Regions from separate parts of the Streptomyces sp. NPDC002809 genome, predicted to be linked through region 3. Evidence: riboswitches for the same ligand, from Rfam matches in the RefSeq annotation. Region 3 holds a riboswitch; each other region holds the start of a gene.

Region 1 (4,204 bases), on a different contig from region 3:
GGTAGGGAGCGAAGAAGCGGTAGTACTTCGACTCGTCGGAGACCTGCTCGTAGAAGCTGACCAGCCGGTCGGCATCGTCCGTGGTGATGGGCCTGATGCGCGCGGTGCCGCCGTCGCGGAGCACCACGTCCGCCTCCCAGTGATCGGGGTAGGCGTGATGCGGACTCTGCTCCGGAGAGGGCTGCATGGGCAAAGCCTACGGCTCCGTCAGCGGTCGCGTGGGGGCCGGGGCCGGGGCAGTCTGAGGGGGGCCGGGCGACGGTCGGCGCGGGCCGGGAACGGCCCGCGGGTCGGCTGGAGCACCGCGCACTGCATGAGAGACTGGTCTAGACAACCATTGATTCGTGAAGGGCAGAACCATGGCTGAGCGCCGCGTCAACGTCGGTTGGGCCGAGGGCCTGCACGCCCGCCCCGCTTCCATCTTCGTCCGTGCCGCCACGGCTTCCGGCATCCCCGTGACCATCGCCAAGGCCGATGGCAACCCGGTGAACGCGGCCTCCATGCTCGCCGTGCTCGGGCTCGGCGCACAGGGCGGCGAGGAGATCGTCCTCGCGTCCGACGCCGACAACGCCGAAGCCGCCCTGGACCGCCTGTCCAAGCTGGTCGCCGAGGGGCTCGACGAGCTTCCGGAGACCGTCTGATCCCCGGGTCACGACAACAGGCGTTCCCGCGGGAGAGCCGCGGCACCCTTCACCGGGAGCCGCGGCTCTTTCGTTTTCATGAAGGCCTTCACTCCACAACACGCACAACCTCTGCCCGGGATAGGGGTGCGCCCGGAAAGCCGCTTCCGCCGAAGGAAATTCGGGCAGCACGAATAGAGCCCTGCGGAATGCCCATTCTTTGTATACGGCGCAATTGTTAATGCCGTCCGCTCGGCGTGTTTACGGAATGTTGCGAGGTCCTCACCCGGGCGGGGCGGACCGTGGCAGCATCGGGCCGGCCGGGGCGGCGCAGCCGGTACGCGGTGGTGGCCCGCTCGGCATGCTGGGCGGCCAGGGACCTCGCCCTCTCCGCGTCACCGCGCGCCACGGCGTCCACGATCGCTCCGTGCTCGGCCCACGAATCGGCCGGGCGGGCCGGATGCTCGACCACGTACATCCAGGCGGTCTTGTGCCGGAGCTGGGTGAGCATCGCGATCAGGCCGGGACTGCCGGAGGCCTGCGCGAGTGTCTCGTGGAACCAGCCGCCCAGGGAGCGCAGATCGTCGCCCTCCCCCCTGCGGGCCCGCTCCTGACCGAGCCTGACCAGGCCGCGCAGCACCTTGAGGTGCGCGTCCGTGCGACGGTGGGCGGCCCGGGCCGCACCGAGCGGCTCCAGGAGCATCCTGACCTCCAGGAGGTCGGCGGCCTCCTGCTCGGTGGGCTCGGCGACGCAGGCTCCGGCGTGCCTGCGGGTGACCACGAACCCCTCGGACTCCAGGGTGCGCAGCGCTTCCCGCACCGGGACCCGGGAGACCCCGTAGCGGCGCGCGAGTACCTCCTCGGTGAGTCGGCTGCCGCGTTCGAAGACACCCGAGACGATGTCTTCGCGGATTGCCGTGCATACCGAATGCGCCGGAATGCGCATGTCCGAACCTCCGCCTTAATCCCCGCGAAACGCGGCCGATCGACGCCTGTCCTGCGACTCTATTGCAATGCGGTCGCATTTCCGACGGCGGGTGGAAATTCATGAATATCTTTTGGTCACCGGCCGTTCGGGAACGACCGGTGCGGACCCGGTGCGGCAGCCGACACGGCGAAGGCCCCGGCGTGATGCCGGGGCCTTCGCCGTGTCCTGGGACCGGTCAGAGGTTGACGCCGTGGGCGCGCAGGTAGGCGACCGGGTCCATGTCGGAGCCGTACGAGGGCGTGGTCCGGGCCTCGAAGTGGAGGTGCGGGCCGGTCGAGTTGCCGGTGGAGCCGGAGAGACCGATCTGCTGCCCGCCGCCGACACTCTGGCCGACGGACACACCGATCGAGGAGAGGTGGCCGTACTGGGTGTACGTGCCGTCCGTCATCCGCAGCACGATGTTGTTGCCGTACGCGCCGCCCCAGCCCGCCTCGACGACCGTGCCGGCGCCTACGGCGACGACGGAGCTGCCGGACGCGGCGTGGAAGTCGATGCCGGAGTGACTGCCGGAGGACCAGAGCGAGCCGCTGGACTTGTAGCCGGTGCTCACGTACGAACCGGCGACGGGGAGCTGGAAGGAGCCGAGCCTGGCGCGCTCGGCGGAACGGGCGGCGCGGGACGCGCTCTCGCGGGCCTCCTCGGCTCGGGCGGCGGCCTTCGCCTTCGCGGCCGCCTCGGCCTTCACCTTCGCCTTCGCCTTGAGCTCCGCCTTCTTCTTCGCCGCGGCCTTCTTCCTGGCCGCCTCGGCCTCGGCCTTCTTCTCCGCGACGTCGGCCTGGTGCTGCTGTGCGTCCGCCTGTGCTTCGATCCGGTCGGCGAGGACGTTCTCGATGGCGATGACCTGGGTGAGGCCGGTCTCGCTGACGGCGGGGGTCTCGGTGTCCGCGGCGAGGGCCGGGGAGGCCAGTCCGCCGATGACGCCGCTGGTGGCCAGAGTCGCGATGCCGACGGCCTTCGCGCCGGTGCGCGTCAGACGGCCCGGGGCACGATGCTTCCCGGTGGCACGGGTGAACGCCATGAAGTGGCTGGTCCTTTCCTTCCTTCTCGCCTACCGGGTTAGCTGACGGGTTCGGAGCAGGAAGGTCTCCTACGGATCCCCCGGCCTCGTACGAGGCTCAGGCATCCGATTCACCCCAGGGACTGCATGGGTCCCCGGCTCCCCAGGCTCGCGCCTGACGGGGACTCGGCGATGACTGCCCGGTAGGTCGCGGATGCGGCATACGGGTGACGGACAGCCGAGCCGACGCTAAGCGGGGGTACTTCCCCACACCAAACGGACAGGGCGTTTTGTAGCGCATCCCACAGGGCAGACAGGCAACCTCTCCAACAAAGCGGACAAAACGGAAGGCCCTGACGGAGTGATCTCCGCCAGGGCCTTCCGTTTGCCCCGGTATCGAGTGAAGTAGCCGGTCGATCAGCCGGTCACGACCGATACCTCGCCGATGCCGAGCGCCCGGACGGGCTCGGCGATCTGCGCCGCGTCACCGACCAGAACCGTGACCAGCCGGTCCTGCGGGAAGGCGTTGACCACGGCCGCGGTCGCCTCGACCGTGCCGGTCTCCGCGAGGCGCGCGTACAGGTGCGCCTGGTAGTCGTCCGGAAGGTGCTGCTCGACCTGGTCGGCGAGGGTGCCCGCGACCGAGGCCGCCGTCTCGAACTTGAGCGGGGCCACACCCACGAGGTTCTGCACGGCCGTCTCGCGCTCTGCGTCCGTCAGTCCTTCGGCGGCCAGGGTCCGCAGGACCGTCCACAGGTCCTCCAGCGCCGGGCCGGTGGACTCCGTGTCCACGGAACCGCTGATGGCGAGCATCGCGGCACCCGTCGCCCCGGAGGCGGAGTCCGGGGCCGAGGAGCGCAGCACCTGGGCGAAGGCCCGCACTCCGTAGGTGTAGCCCTTCTCCTCGCGCAGCACCCGGTCGAGCCGGGAGGTGAGCGTGCCTCCCAGGCAGTACGTGCCGAGCACCTGCGCCGGCCAGACGCTGTCGTGCCGGTCGGCGCCGATGCGGCCGATCAGCAGCTGCGTCTGCACCGCGCCGGGGCGGTCCACGATCACCACACGGCCCGCGTCGTCGGCGGTGATCGGCGGGACGGGGCGTGGCTCTGCGGTGTTGCCCGACCAGTCGCCGACGGTGTCGGCGAGCAGGGCGTCCAGGTCGATGCCCGTGAGGTCGCCGACGACCACGACGGTCGCGGTCGACGGGCGGACGTGGGCGTCGTAGAAGGCACGCACGGCGGCGGAGTCGATCCGTGCCACGGTCTCTTCGGTGCCCTGGCGGGGACGAGACATGCGGGCCGTGGCCGGGAAGAGCTCCTTCGAGAGCTGCTTGGCGGCGCGCCGGGCGGGGTTGGCCTGCTCGTGCGGGATCTCGTCCAGCCGGTTGCCCACCAGCCGCTCGATCTCGCTGTCGGCGAAGGCGGGCGCCCGCAGGGCCTCGGAGACCAGGCCGAGCGCCTTGGCCAGCCGGGAGGCCGGAACCTCCAGGGAGACCCGGACACCGGGGTGGTCGGCGTGGGCGTCGAGCGTGGCGCCGCACCGCTCCAGCTCGGCGGCGAACTCCTCGGCGCTGCGCTTGTCGGTCCCCTCGGACAGGGCGCG
Region 2 (4,204 bases), on a different contig from region 3:
TCGAGCGCGGCGCGGTTCGACTCCAGGTTCGGCGCGAAGCCGCCCTCGTCACCGAGACCGGTGGACAGGCCCTTGGTCTTCAGGACCTTCTTCAGCGTGTGGTAGACCTCGGCGCCCCAGCGCAGGGCCTCGGAGAAGGACTCCGCGCCGATCGGGGCGATCATGAACTCCTGGATGTCCACGTTGGAGTCGGCGTGCGACCCACCGTTGAGGATGTTCATCATCGGGACGGGCAGCAGGTGCGCGTTCGGGCCACCGAGGTAGCGGAACAGCGGCAGGTCCGAGGCCTCGGAGGCGGCGTGGGCCACGGCGAGCGAGACGCCGAGGATGGCGTTGGCGCCGAGCGAGCCCTTGTTCTCCGTGGCGTCCAGGTCGAACATCGCCTGGTCGATCAGCCGCTGCTCGGTCGCGTCGTAACCGACGAGCTCCGGGCCGATCTGCTCGATCACGGCGAGGACGGCCTTCTCGACACCCTTGCCGTGGTAGCGGTTGGGGTCTCCGTCACGAAGCTCGATGGCCTCGAACGCACCGGTGGAGGCGCCGGACGGAACGGCAGCACGGCCCGTGCTGCCGTCGTCGAGGCCGACCTCGACCTCGACCGTGGGGTTTCCGCGGGAGTCGAGGATTTCCCTGGCTACGACGACGTCGATGGACGGCACGAGGCATCTCCTTCTGGGATATGACGCTGGTGGTGCAGGGTCGCTTTGGCCTTGCGACAAGAGCCTAACCGGCCGGGCCGCATCAACCGGCCGACCGCCCGTCCCCTGGGACGAAAAAGGACTCAAGGGCGGGCACAGCCGGACAAAGGGCCAGAATTTTACTGACGAGTAACTACAACAGTTGAACGATCACGCCGAAACCGGCCGACCCCGGCCCGGCACGCACGGGGGGAAGATGCGCACCGGACCGGGGCGGCCGGAGTGATTCGGCGAGGAGAGATCGCGACTACTTCGTCAGGTGGAGCTGCTGACCCGGGTAGATCAGGTCGGCGTCCGTGACGATGTCCTTGTTCAGCTTGAAGAGCTGCTCCCAGCCGCCCTTGACCTTGTGGTCGGCGGCGATCTTGCTCAGGGAGTCGCCGGTGACGACCTTGTACTCGCCGTCACCCTTCTCGACCTTCTTGCCGGTCGGGGTGGTGACGGTCTTCGACTCGGCCTTGGGGGCGGCCGAACGCTCCGAGCGGTTGGTGGCGGGGGCCTCGGCGCGCTCGGCCTTCTTCGGCTCGGCCTGCTGGACCGGCGCCGACTCCTGCTTCGGGGCGGTCTCCGTCTTGGCGGCGGAGGAGCCGGTGTCGACGCCCGGGTCGACACCGTCGTTGCTCAGGTTGCCGGCACCGGCACAGGACCAGGCGCCCGGGCCCTGCAGGTCGAGGAGCTTCTCGGCGACAGCGATCTGCTGGGCCTTGGTGGCCAGGTCGGCGCGGGCCGCGTACTGGGTGCCGCCGGCGGCGGCCCAGCTGGACTGCGAGAACTGCAGGCCGCCGTAGTAGCCGTTGCCGGTGTTGATGGACCAGTTGCCACCGGACTCGCACTGGGCGACGGCGTCCCACGTGGACACGGAGGCGGCGGAGGCGCCGGTGGCACCCATCAGGGGCACGGCGATGGCGGCACCGGTGACACCGGCGAGCGTGGCGATACGGACGGCCTTGGACGGGCGACGGTGCTTGTTGCCCTTGCTGTTGAGCAGCATCGAGACTTCTCCTCACCGACGCCTACGAGGTGAGCTGTCGGGTTCGGGCCAAGTGAGTTGCCCGGTCGCACGTCCTAGCGCACGACTTCACCCCAAGCCGGTCCTGGTGCGTCTTGCGACGACCGGGCCCGGCGCTTACCTGGGTCCCCCGCTCCTGCCTACGGCGCTTTACGCGTCTGTTCCCTTCGACCGACGGCAGGATTCGGCGTGACGGTCGACGGGGCCCGCGGTGCGAGCGGTTCCGACCGTAAACACACCCACCCCTCATATCCAAAGATGGACATACCGGATAAACAGCCCTTACTTGCATCCGAAGAAGCACTGTTTGCGCAGGTGGGAACGGCTGCGGCGGGACCTCCCGAACAAGACGCGCCAGTTCACGCGAAGAGACCCATGTCTCACTTGGTCAAAAGTGGGACATAGGCCTCTTAACTACCCCAACTTTTGGGGTGTTTTCAGCTGATCATCAGACCGCTCTCACTCGGCCTTCATGCCGAGATCAAGGCTCTGGCCAGGCAGGATGAGGTCCGGGTCGGAGCCCACCTCGGCCTTGTTGGCCTCGTACAGCCCGGTCCAGCCTCCCGGCAGCTTCTGTGCATCAGCAATCGACCAGAGGTTGTCGCCGGCGCGGACGGTGTACGTGCCGTCAGATGCCGGGGCGCCGGTGTCGCGTGCGCCACCGTCACCTCGCGAGGCGTGCCGCCCCGCATCCCGGTCGCCGCCGCCGCTCCGGGTCCCCTCGGGGGCCGGAGCGCCCCGGTGCTTGCCACCCTTCTCCTGCCCCCCGGAGGGGTCCTCCTCGGCGCCGGAGGCGTCCCCGGAGGGCGACGTGGAGGGCGTGGCGGAGGGTGCGGCCGACGGCGAGGCGGACGCGTCCGGCTTCCCGTTCCCGCCCTCCGTGTCGTCCGTGGCCCCGTCCGCGGGCGTCGTCGCGTCCGAGGACGCGTCGTCCGACGCGGCGGCGTCCCCGGAGGGGTCGCCCGCCTCGGACGGGTCCGTACTGCCGGCGGTGTCGTCGGCCGGGGCGCTGCCCGGGTCCACACCCGGCAGGCCGCTGTCCACGACGAGGCCCGAGATGACCGCACAGCTGGGCCACGCCTTCGGGCCCTGGTCCTCCAGGACCTTCTCCGCCACGGCGATCTGCTGCGAGCGGCTGGCGAGGTCCGCGCGCTCCGCGTACGAGTCACCGCCGTACGACTTCCAGACCTCCTGCGAGAACTGCAGGCCGCCGTAGTAGCCGTTGCCGAGGTCGGCGCTCCACATGCCGCCGCTCTCGCACTCGGCCACCCGGTCCCAGGTCGAGGCGTCGGCTGCGTGCGCGCCTGCCGCGCCGAGCAGCGGGATGGCGATGGCCGAACCGGTCACGCCTGCGGCGACGATGATCGCGGGTGCCTGCCGAGGGCGACGGTGTCTGCCGTTCGCGGAGCCCATGGGGATGCCTTCCGTGTGACTGACGAGTGACTGGTGAGTCGAACGGTGAACCTAGCGGGACTCGAACGTGTGTCACAAGTCGATGCAGCAGAGATCACGTGAAAGTCACAGAGTTGACAGAGTGTCACCTTCATCGGACACCGGCCCCGGGGTGAACTCCACGGGCAGCGTGCGCAGTCCGCGCATGATGAGCCCGCCACGCCACCGCAAATCGGCAGGTTCTCCCGCAAGTCGCAGGTCCGGAAGGCGTTTCAGGAGCGTGGCGAGGGCGGCCTGCCCCTCCAGCCGGGCAAGCGGTGCTCCCAGGCAGTAGTGGATTCCGTGACCGTAGCCGAGGTGCTGATTGTCACGCCGCGAGAGGTCCAACGTGTCCGGCCTGCGGAAGCGTTCCGGGTCCCGGTCGGCGGCCGCCAGCACGACGAGCACCGGGTCACCCTCGGCCACCCTCTGCCCGCCGATCGTCAGCGGCTCGATGGCGTACCGCCAGGTCGCCAGCTCCACCGGACCGTCGTACCGCAGCAGTTCCTCGACACCCGTGGCCAACAGCTCCGTCTCCCCCGCGGCCAGGGAACGCTGGAGCTGCGCCCGCTGCTCCGGGTGACCCAACAGGGTGTGGATGCTGTTGCCGATCAAGTTGACTGTGGTCTCAAAACCGGCGAAGAGGAGGATAAAGGCCATCGCGGCGGCCTCGTTCTCCGTCAGGTGCTCGCCGTGGTCGCTCGCCCGGATCAGCCCCGAGATCAGGTCGTCCCCCGGGTTCTCGCGCTTGCGGTGGATCAGTTCCAGGAGATAGCCACGCATCTTCTTCACGGAACGGGCCACCCCGCCGCGCGGGCCGCCGCCGTGGCGGATCATCATGCCCGCCCAGTCCCGGAAGTCGTCCTGGTCCTCGCTCGGAACGCCCAGCAGGTCGCAGATCGCGTAGATGGGGAGCGGGAAGGCGAACTCGTGGATGAGGTCCGCCTCCCCCTTCTCGACGAAACCGTCGATGAGCCGGTCGGTCAGCTCCTGCACACGCGGGGCGAACTCCGCGATGCGACGCGGAGTGAACGCCTTGGACACGAGGCGGCGCAGCCGGGTGTGG
Region 3 (4,204 bases):
GCGTGGCGGCGCTACCGGCGCGGGCGCTCTCCACGGCCGTGCCCGGGCGGTACTTGCCGGTGAGGAACCCGGAGGCGAGGGCGAAGTACGGGACGGCCGCGAGCCCGGCACCGGCGGCGGTGTCCTGGAGCTCGCCCTCGTAGGTGTCCCGGGAGACGAGGTTGTAGTGGGGCTGCAGCGCCACGTACCGGGCGAGCCCCTCGCGCTCCGAGAACTCCAGCGAGGCGCGCAGCCGCTGGGGGCTGATGTTGGAGGCGGCGATCTCGCGGACCTTGCCGTCCTTCACCAGCTGGTCGAGGGCGGTGATGATCTCCTCGACCGGGACCGTCTCGTCGTCGAAGTGCGTGTAGTAGAGGTCGATGTGGTCGGTGCCGAGCCGGCTCAGCGACTCCTCGGCGGCGGCCTTGATGGTGGTGGCGGAGAGCCCCTTGTACGCGGGGTGGGCGCCGACCTTGGTGGCCACGACGATGTCGGAACGGTTGCCGCGTGCGGCGAGCCACTTGCCGATGAGGGTCTCCGACTCGCCGCCCTCGTTGCCGGGGACCCAGGCCGAGTAGGAGTCGGCGGTGTCGATGAAGTTGCCGCCGGCCGCCGCGTACGCGTCGAGAACGGCGAAGGACTGCGCCTCGTCGGCGGTCCAGCCGAAGACGTTGCCCCCGAGGGCGAGCGGGAAGACCTGGAGACCGGAGGAGCCGAGCTTGCGGAGAGAAGTCATAGAGGGGACAACCCGTTCCACGGACTCCGCTATTCCATGACCGGTACAGCTTTACCGCTGACGACCGTACGTCCGTGGAGACGGACCGGCAGCCCTGACGTCGGGGGTGAGCGTCAGGGCTGCCGGGGTTTCACGCGCCGGGAACCGGCGTGCGGGAAGGCCTCAGACCGTCAGGCCCCGGGCGCGCAGCCAGGTCATCGGGTCGATGCCGGTGCCGTCCGGGGTGTGGACCTCGAGGTGGAGGTGCGGGCCGGTCACGTTGCCGGTGGCGCCGACGCGTCCGATGGTGTCGCCGGTCGTCACCTTCTGGCCGATGCTGACATCCATCGAGGACTGGTGGCAGAACCACAGCTCCGTGCCGTCCTCCAGCTCCAAGACCGTGCGGTAGCCGTAGGAACCGGAGTAGCCGGCCGACGTGACCGTGCCCGTGTGGATCGCCTTGATCGGCGTACCGGTGGGCGCCGCGAAGTCGAGGCCCGTGTGATAGCCGGAGGACCACATCGATCCGGCCTCGCCGAAGGTCGAGGTGATCGTGTACGAGGAGGTGGGGATGGCGTAGCTGGCCGCGAGCTTGGCGAGCCGCAGGGCCTCCGCCTTCTTCGCCGCCTCTTCCGCCGCCTTCTTCTTCTCCGCGGCGACCTTGGCCTCGGCGGCGTCCTGCTGCTTCTTCGCCTCCGCTGCGGCCTTCTCGGCTGCGGCCTTCTCGGCGGCGGCCTTGATCTCGGCGTCGGCGGCGTCCTGCTGCTGCTCCGCCTGCTGGAGGATGCGGGCGCGGAGGGCCTCACCCGCGTCGGTGGTGCCCTGCTCGGCCTCGGCGGTGGTGATGCCGGCGGTCGTCAGCGGGGCGGAAGCGACCTCGGCGACGGCCTTCTCCGCCGCGGTCTCGGATTCGGACTCGCCCGAGAACAGTGCGCCGACGCCCGGGAGGGACTTGGCGTCGGGGAGATTGTCCGAGATGGAATCGGGAAGAGAGATGGAGACCGGCGGCTTGCTCTGGGCGGTGGCCATGCCACCCGCGCCGACGGCCGCGATGACGCCGACGCCGAGGACGGTGGAGCTGCGGGCCAGACCGTTGCGCTGCTTGGCGACGCGGTGCTTGCCGCGCACGGGACGGACGGAGTCCTCGGTGGGATTCCATTCCTCCCAGGTCCTGTCGGGCCCGGAGTCGTCGGCGCGGAAGTCGTTTCCGAAGCCGCTGCCCCGATCGGTCCCGTAATCGGTCGCGTAGGGGGCCTCGTGCTCCGCACCGACAAAGGTACCGGGCCGGATCGCGAAGTCATCGCCGTACTCGGACACGAACCGGGATGGAGCTTCGGGGGCAGGCTTGTTGGACGCCACGGGGGCGCACTCCTTTCCTTCCTTCTCGCCTACCGGGTTAGCTGACGGGTTCGGAGCAGGAAGGTCTCCTACGGGTTCCTCCGTCTCATCACAAGACAGAGATGCCCGATTCACCCCATGTAGGTGGTTCCCCGGTTCCCTTGCGGGATTCGGCGCTCGCGCACGGTGCCGCCACTGACGACGGCTGGGACAACCGCACTGCGTTATCGAACGTTAATAGACACCGGGGTCCGATTCCAAGCTGTTCCCACTGATCGTTCAGGCCTTTGGCCTGGACTTTACGGGACACAACCGGGTGGAAACGGACGAGTTGATCACCTCTCAGCCACTACCCGCTTTCTGACGTTGCGTCAAATGTTATGCGGAGGGGTGCCCTTCGGTTACGGACGGTGGCATCGCGGCCGGCCACTCCCACCGCACGGTCCCGGACCCGGACTCACCCGCCGCCATCCCTCAGGCCGACGATCTTCACGGTCCTGCGCCGGTCGGGCTGACCCTCGGCCGGCCGACCGACCGCGAGCAGCGCCATGTCGTCCGTCGACTCACCGCCCGTGTGCAGCCGCACGTCATCGGTCAGCGCGGACAGCAGCTCCTCGGGCCCCGGGAAGATCCGGCCCCGCAGCCGCTCGGCGGGGTCGTAGAAGACCCCTTCGGCGTTACGGGCCTCGGAGAGGCCGTCCGTATAGAGAAGGAGCGTCGCCCCGGCGGGCAGGGCCCACTCGTCGGCCCGGTCCGGCCACACCCCCAGCGCCATCCCCAGCGGCAGCGCCGGCACCGAAGGCCCGAGCACCTCCAGCGCCCCGTCCGTGTGCAGCAGCAGCGGCTCGGGGTGGCCGCGGTTGACGATCCGCACCACGGACGCACCCGGCGGGATCTCCGCCAGCACGGCGGTGACGAACCCCTCCACCGCGTCGAGGCCGCCACGCGTGCTCGACTCGCGCGCCAGCGCACGCTCCAGCCGCTGCGCCACACCCTCCAGCGACTCCTCCTGCTCGGCCGCCTCCCGGAACGCCCCGATGATGACCGCCACCGCCTCCACCGCGTCCAGCCCCTTGCCGCGCACATCCCCGACCACCAGCCGCACCCCCTGCGGGGTGTCCGTGACGGAGAACAGGTCACCGCCGACGAACTCGTCCGCCTGCGCCGCCTCGTACCGTGCGGCGACATACAGTCCGCCGATCCGGTCGGACGGCGTCGGCAGCACCGCCCGCATGGCGGTCTCCGCGATGACACGGGCCGAAGCCAGCTGCTCGTTGCTGCGCCGCACGACACCGTTGATCACGACAGCGAGGGCGGAGACGGTGAGGACGGTGAGCAGTTCGATGGAGGGCACGACCTGGAACAGGTTGCCGTTGTAGATCCGCAGCGCGACGACCGCCAGCAGCGCGGCGGCGCCGGTACGGACGGTGCTGGCCAGTGAGAAGAACGGCGCCGCGATCAGCGGGGCCGCCGCGAACAGCGGGATGGCCGTGAAGGCGGGCGGGGTGAGGGCGTCGAACAGCATGCCCCCGCCGATCATCAGCGCAGGCAGCGCCCGGACGAACCGGCGGGTCCGCACCCCACCCGCACGCCTCTTCCGCCGCGTCTCCCGCTTCCCCACCTGCTGGTCTCCTGCCCGGTGCACCCCCACGGCCGCGGACGGTACCGCGCACCACCCCAGGCTTCCCGGAGCAGGGTCGCGAAGCGACTCCTCGTCGGCCAATGGGGGTACGTACGCGGAACGCGGCTCGGCGCCGAGCGACCCGGCGGGCCGACGGCGTACGAACGAATCAGGCCCGGCACGCTGTATGCATGCCGGGCCTGATTCTTCAGTAGCGGGGACAGGATTTGAACCTGCGACCTCTGGGTTATGAGCCCAGCGAGCTACCGAGCTGCTCCACCCCGCGTCGGTAAACACAACTCTACGGCATGTTCGGGACGCTCATGACCACTCGGCGCCCACACCCCACAGACGGCACCCCGGCCGGCCCGACGGCCGCACAGCAGCCCGACGGCACCCACGCGCACCGGCCCATGACCACTCTCTGCCCGCAGCGACGCCCACGCCGATGCCACACCCACGCCCGAGCGGCATCCAGCCCCGCTCCAACCACCGCCCGAGAGTGGCAAATAGAGGTCGGCAAACCTGAACAAACCACCCCCGCAGCGCCT
Region 4 (4,204 bases), on a different contig from region 3:
CGTCGTATTGGTAGAGGCTGAGGTCGGTGCGGTCGGTCACGGCCAGCTGGTCGCCGGGGATGTCGGGGCTGAAGTGTGCCGCGGCGAGCGCGCTGCCGAACCTGGCACCGGCGGCGGGCTCCTCGGCCTGCAGCCAGTCGCTGTCCACGCCGGAGAGCCCCTTGGCGGAGCCCCAGAGGACGACGACGCCGCCGGCGTCGGTCACCGGTTCGAGGTTCTCGCCGGGGAGGCCGACGACCGCGTCGTCGTACCCGTCCCCGTCCAGGTCGCCCGAGGCCAGGGCGCGGCCGAAGCCGTCCCCCGCCTCGGCGGCGCCCGGCACCCCGGTGGTGTTCTGGCTGAGGACGGCGCCCCGGGTGGTACCGATGCCGCCCGGCCCGCCGTACTGCACGGTCACATAGCCCGCGCCCTTCTTGCCGCCGATGGTCCCGCCGGGCGCGCCGATGAGCACGTCCTCGTAGCCGTCGCCGTTGAAATCGGAGTTGCGGTCGTCCGCGTGTGTTCCGCCGGGGGTGCCGGCGTGGGCGGAGGGCGCGACGGCGGCGGCCCCTGCCATCAGGAGAAATGAGGCCGCGACAACGACGGCCGGACGGTGGGCGCGCACGAGCGGCTCCTCGGTTCAAGGATGACCGGGCGAGGGCCTGCCGGACCGCGATCTGCCCCCAGGCCCCTGATCCGGGGGACGCCGGAAGGAGCCCGTTGTCCTCCCGGCGCCCTGTTGGACAGGCTCTGCGGCACAAGGGTTGTACGGCATCGCGAAAGGGGTGGAGGGGAGCAGTTCAGCTCCCTTCCACCCCTGTTCACGGTTCCGCCCGGAGGCGGGGGACCGCAGTGGCTCAGTAGGCCCCGAAGACGTTGTCGATCGAGCCGTACGTGGCGGCCGCGTAGTTGCACGCGGCGGTGATGTTGGCGACGGGGTCCAGGATGTCCAGCGAGGTGCCGGGCACGTGGTAGGCGTCGAACGTGGGCTGGATGACCTGGAGGAGGCCCTTGGACGGGGTGCCGGCGGCGGCGTTCGAGTCCCAGTTGTTGACGATCTGGGGGTTGCCCGAGGACTCGCGCATGATGTTGCGGTGGATGCTGTCGTAGCTGCCGGGAATGCCGTTCTCGGCCATGACGGCGAGGGACTCCTTGATCCAGCCGTCGAGGTCGTCGGTGTACGCCGTCGCGGTCTGCGCGGGGGTGGTCGCGGCGGTCTCCACGGCGACGGGCGTCGCCGTCCGCTGGGAACGGTCGGCGCGGTCGGTGCTCTCGGCCCGGTCGGCCGACGGCTGCGAGGCGCTGCCGGAAGTGTTCTCCGCCTTGAACTCGCTCTTGGTCGCGGCCTCGGGGGCTGCGGCCGCGGACTTGGCGCCGATGGTCAGCTTCAGGCCCGGGTGAATGAGGTCGGGGTTGCCGCCCACCACACTCCGGTTGTCCTGGTAGAGACGCTCCCAGCCGCCACTGAGGGAATGCCCTCGGGCGATCTTGGAAAGCGAATCACCGGAGACCACTGAATAGGTGGTGGATTCGGTCTTCTGTGCGGCAATTTCCTTGCCGGTCACGGAAGTCGGGGCTGCGGCCTTTTCCGCGACGACTGCCTGAGCGGGGGAGGCAGAAGCCGATCCGGCCGCGATCAGGGGGAGTGCGAGGACGACTCCTCCTGCGCTCACGGCGATGAAACCGCGGGTCAGGGAAGTGGACTTGGAACGACGGTGCTGACCCTTGAAGGGCATGGCGCTTTTCCTCTCCGCCGCCTGCGAGGTGAGCTGTCGGGTTCGGACTGGAGATGTCCGGCCGCACATGGCGACTTCACCCCTAGCCGCTCCGGATTCCGGACCGGCGGCAAACCTGGGTCCCCCGCTCCTGCCGCACGTGATGTGGTCGGGTTACCGGACGGCGGCAGGATTCGGCGTTCCATCCGGATTGACGGTGACCGTAAGCGAGAAAGGGCAGGCGAAACAAGCCCGGAATTCCTGATCACAATTGATTCGCAAGATCAATCAAAGGAAATATGGGACGCCGGTCACATGCGAGCGGGTCAACTTTCTTGGCGCGACAGGGAACCGAAGCCTCCGGCCGCGCGTCCGGGACGGGAAACGTGACGCTGGCCACTGCGCCCGAAAGGGGTGATTTGCCGGATATTCAAGAGGTGTGCCCCATGGAAAAGCGACCCCGCCAGGCATTCTCGACAGTTCCGAAGAATCGCTCAATTAGGACAATAAGGGGCAGGTATCGGCTGTGCGGCCACGCCGGTCCGGCTGCGCGCCACCACGACCGGTGAGCCGTCTCCCGGGGCGCGGAGGATGTCCGCGTCGAGCGCGTACAGCTCCTTCACCAGGGCCTCGTCGACCGTCTCGCGGGGGGCACCCCGAGCGATGACCCGGCCGCCCTTCATCGCGACGAGCAGATCGGCGTAACGGGCCGCGGCGGCGAGGTCGTGCTGGACCATGACGACGGTACGGCCGGTGGCCGCGACCTCGCGGACGAGTTCCAGGACCTCGACGGCATGCCCGAGATCGAGGGCACTGGTGGGTTCGTCGAGCAGGACGACCGGGGTCTGCTGGGCGAGGACCATCGCGAGCCAGCAGCGCTGGCGCTGGCCGCCGGACAGCCGGTCGATGCGCTCGCCGGCCAGTGCGGTGGTGCCGGTGGCGTCGAGTGCGTCGCGTACCGCCTGCTCGTCCTCGCGCGACCACTGGCGCAGCAGCCCCTGGTGCGGGCTGCGGCCGTAGCGGACCAGACCGGCCACGGTGACCGCCTCGGGGGCGCGCGGCGACTGCGGCAGCAGGGCGACATGGTGGGCGGCCCTGCGCCGGCCGGTCTGCCAGATGTCCGTCCCGCCGATCAGTACCGTGCCGGACTCCGGCCGGTGGAGCCGGGCGACGGTGCGCAGCAGGGTCGACTTCCCGCAGCCGTTGGGACCCACGATCGCGACGACCTGTCCGGCGGGGACGGTGAGGCCGACGTTCTCGACGACGGGGCGGCCCGGGTATCCGGCGTGCAGGCCACGGACTTCGAGGCCCGCCTTCGTACCGGTCGGATTCTCGGTCATGTGCGGTTCACGCCTTTCCGGCGGCCGGGTCCGGCCGCAGCAGTACCCACAGGAGGAAGGGGCCGCCGAGGACGCTGGTGACGACCCCGACGGGAAGTTCGACCGGAGCGGCGACGCGTCCGATCGCGTCGGCCGCTGCGATCAGGGCTGCCCCGGTCAGCGCCGAGCCGGTGACCGGCACCCGGGTGGGGCCGGTCAGCCGCTGCGCGAGGATCGGCGCCGCCAGTGCCACGAAGGCGATGGGGCCGCCGACCCCGACGGCCGTACCCGCCAGAAGTACCGCGAGGACGAGAGCGACGGTACGCACCCGACGCAGATCGACTCCGAGAGAACTCGCCACCTCATCGCCGAAGCGCAGCAGTTGGAGGCGGTGCCCGGCCGCCAGCGAGAGCGGGACGAGGAGGAGCAGGGCCACGGCAAGCGGCATACCGGCATCCCAGTCACGCCCGTTGAGGCTGCCGACGGCCCAGAGGAACACTCCGCCCGCCGTGTTGTCGTTCTCGCGCGACATGATCAGATCGCTCACCGCGCCGATGAACGTGGAGACGCCGATCCCCGCCACCAGCAGCCGGTAGCCGGCGCTGCCCGCTCCCCCGGCGCACAGGACGACCAGGACCGCGGCGGCTACGGCACCGAGCGGCCCGAGCCACCAGTTGCCGACCATGCCGGTGGCGGACCCCGCGGCGGCCGCGACCACGGCGGCGGTGGCGCCCTCGTTGACCCCGACGAGGTCCGGCGTGGCGAGGCGGTTGCCGGCCAGGGTCTGGGTGAGACAGCCCGCGATGCCGAGCGCGGCACCGACCAGCAGCCCGGTGAGGATACGGGGAAGCCGGAACTCCCGCACGATCATGACGGTGCCTGCATCGCCGGTTCCGAGCAGTCCCGAAAGGGTCTCCGACAGGCTCATTCCGGTCGAACTCGCCATTACCGCAAGAGTGATGAGGACTGCCAGCAGCGGAAGGAGTACCGCGGCGGCGAGCGCGCTGCGCCTCGGCAGGAGCCAGGACAGCGTTCCGGTGCGGAGCACGACGCTGTCGGGAGGGGTCACGTCCGTCACGCCGGGACCCCCGCGGACAAGCGGGAGGAGCGGGCGATCCACACGAGCAGGGGGCCGCCGACGAAGGCGAGCAGCACACTGACCGGGGTCTCCCAGGGGCGGATCACGATCCG

Evidence for each region. Region 3 has a riboswitch for cyclic di-AMP ahead of ABT025_RS00070 (M23 family metallopeptidase). Riboswitches for the same ligand answer to the same signal wherever they lie in the genome.
Region 1: it holds a riboswitch for cyclic di-AMP, as region 3 does, so the genes downstream of both, ABT025_RS32740 (M23 family metallopeptidase) here and ABT025_RS00070 (M23 family metallopeptidase) in region 3, are expected to answer to the same signal.
Region 2: it holds a riboswitch for cyclic di-AMP, as region 3 does, so the genes downstream of both, ABT025_RS29555 (transglycosylase family protein) here and ABT025_RS00070 (M23 family metallopeptidase) in region 3, are expected to answer to the same signal.
Region 4: it holds a riboswitch for cyclic di-AMP, as region 3 does, so the genes downstream of both, ABT025_RS29855 (LysM peptidoglycan-binding domain-containing protein) here and ABT025_RS00070 (M23 family metallopeptidase) in region 3, are expected to answer to the same signal.

Annotation. Positions count from the first base shown of each region.
Region 1 is NZ_JBEOVJ010000084.1:21,072-25,275, reverse strand. Features, by position in the region: gene ABT025_RS32755 (bifunctional acetate--CoA ligase family protein/GNAT family N-acetyltransferase) at 1-187, opposite strand, end outside; gene ABT025_RS32750 (HPr family phosphocarrier protein) at 360-641, shown strand; gene ABT025_RS32745 (GntR family transcriptional regulator) at 859-1,566, opposite strand; gene ABT025_RS32740 (M23 family metallopeptidase) at 1,784-2,626, opposite strand; cyclic di-AMP (ydaO/yuaA leader) riboswitch at 2,640-2,807, opposite strand; gene ABT025_RS32735 (M16 family metallopeptidase) at 3,023-4,204, opposite strand, start outside.
Region 2 is NZ_JBEOVJ010000066.1:40,827-45,030, reverse strand. Features, by position in the region: gene eno (phosphopyruvate hydratase) at 1-659, opposite strand, end outside; gene ABT025_RS29555 (transglycosylase family protein) at 946-1,689, opposite strand; cyclic di-AMP (ydaO/yuaA leader) riboswitch at 1,694-1,865, opposite strand; gene ABT025_RS29550 (transglycosylase family protein) at 2,167-3,120, opposite strand; gene ABT025_RS29545 (cytochrome P450 family protein) at 3,226-4,204, opposite strand, start outside.
Region 3 is NZ_JBEOVJ010000001.1:23,208-27,411, forward strand. Features, by position in the region: gene ABT025_RS00065 (aldo/keto reductase) at 1-715, opposite strand, end outside; gene ABT025_RS00070 (M23 family metallopeptidase) at 878-2,053, opposite strand; cyclic di-AMP (ydaO/yuaA leader) riboswitch at 2,065-2,218, opposite strand; gene ABT025_RS00075 (PP2C family protein-serine/threonine phosphatase) at 2,490-3,611, opposite strand; tRNA gene ABT025_RS00080 (tRNA-Met) at 3,866-3,939, opposite strand.
Region 4 is NZ_JBEOVJ010000068.1:15,201-19,404, forward strand. Features, by position in the region: gene ABT025_RS29850 (FG-GAP repeat protein) at 1-604, opposite strand, end outside; gene ABT025_RS29855 (LysM peptidoglycan-binding domain-containing protein) at 837-1,715, opposite strand; cyclic di-AMP (ydaO/yuaA leader) riboswitch at 1,719-1,904, opposite strand; gene ABT025_RS29860 (ABC transporter ATP-binding protein) at 2,189-3,034, opposite strand; gene ABT025_RS29865 (FecCD family ABC transporter permease) at 3,042-4,091, opposite strand; gene ABT025_RS29870 (FecCD family ABC transporter permease) at 4,088-4,204, opposite strand, start outside.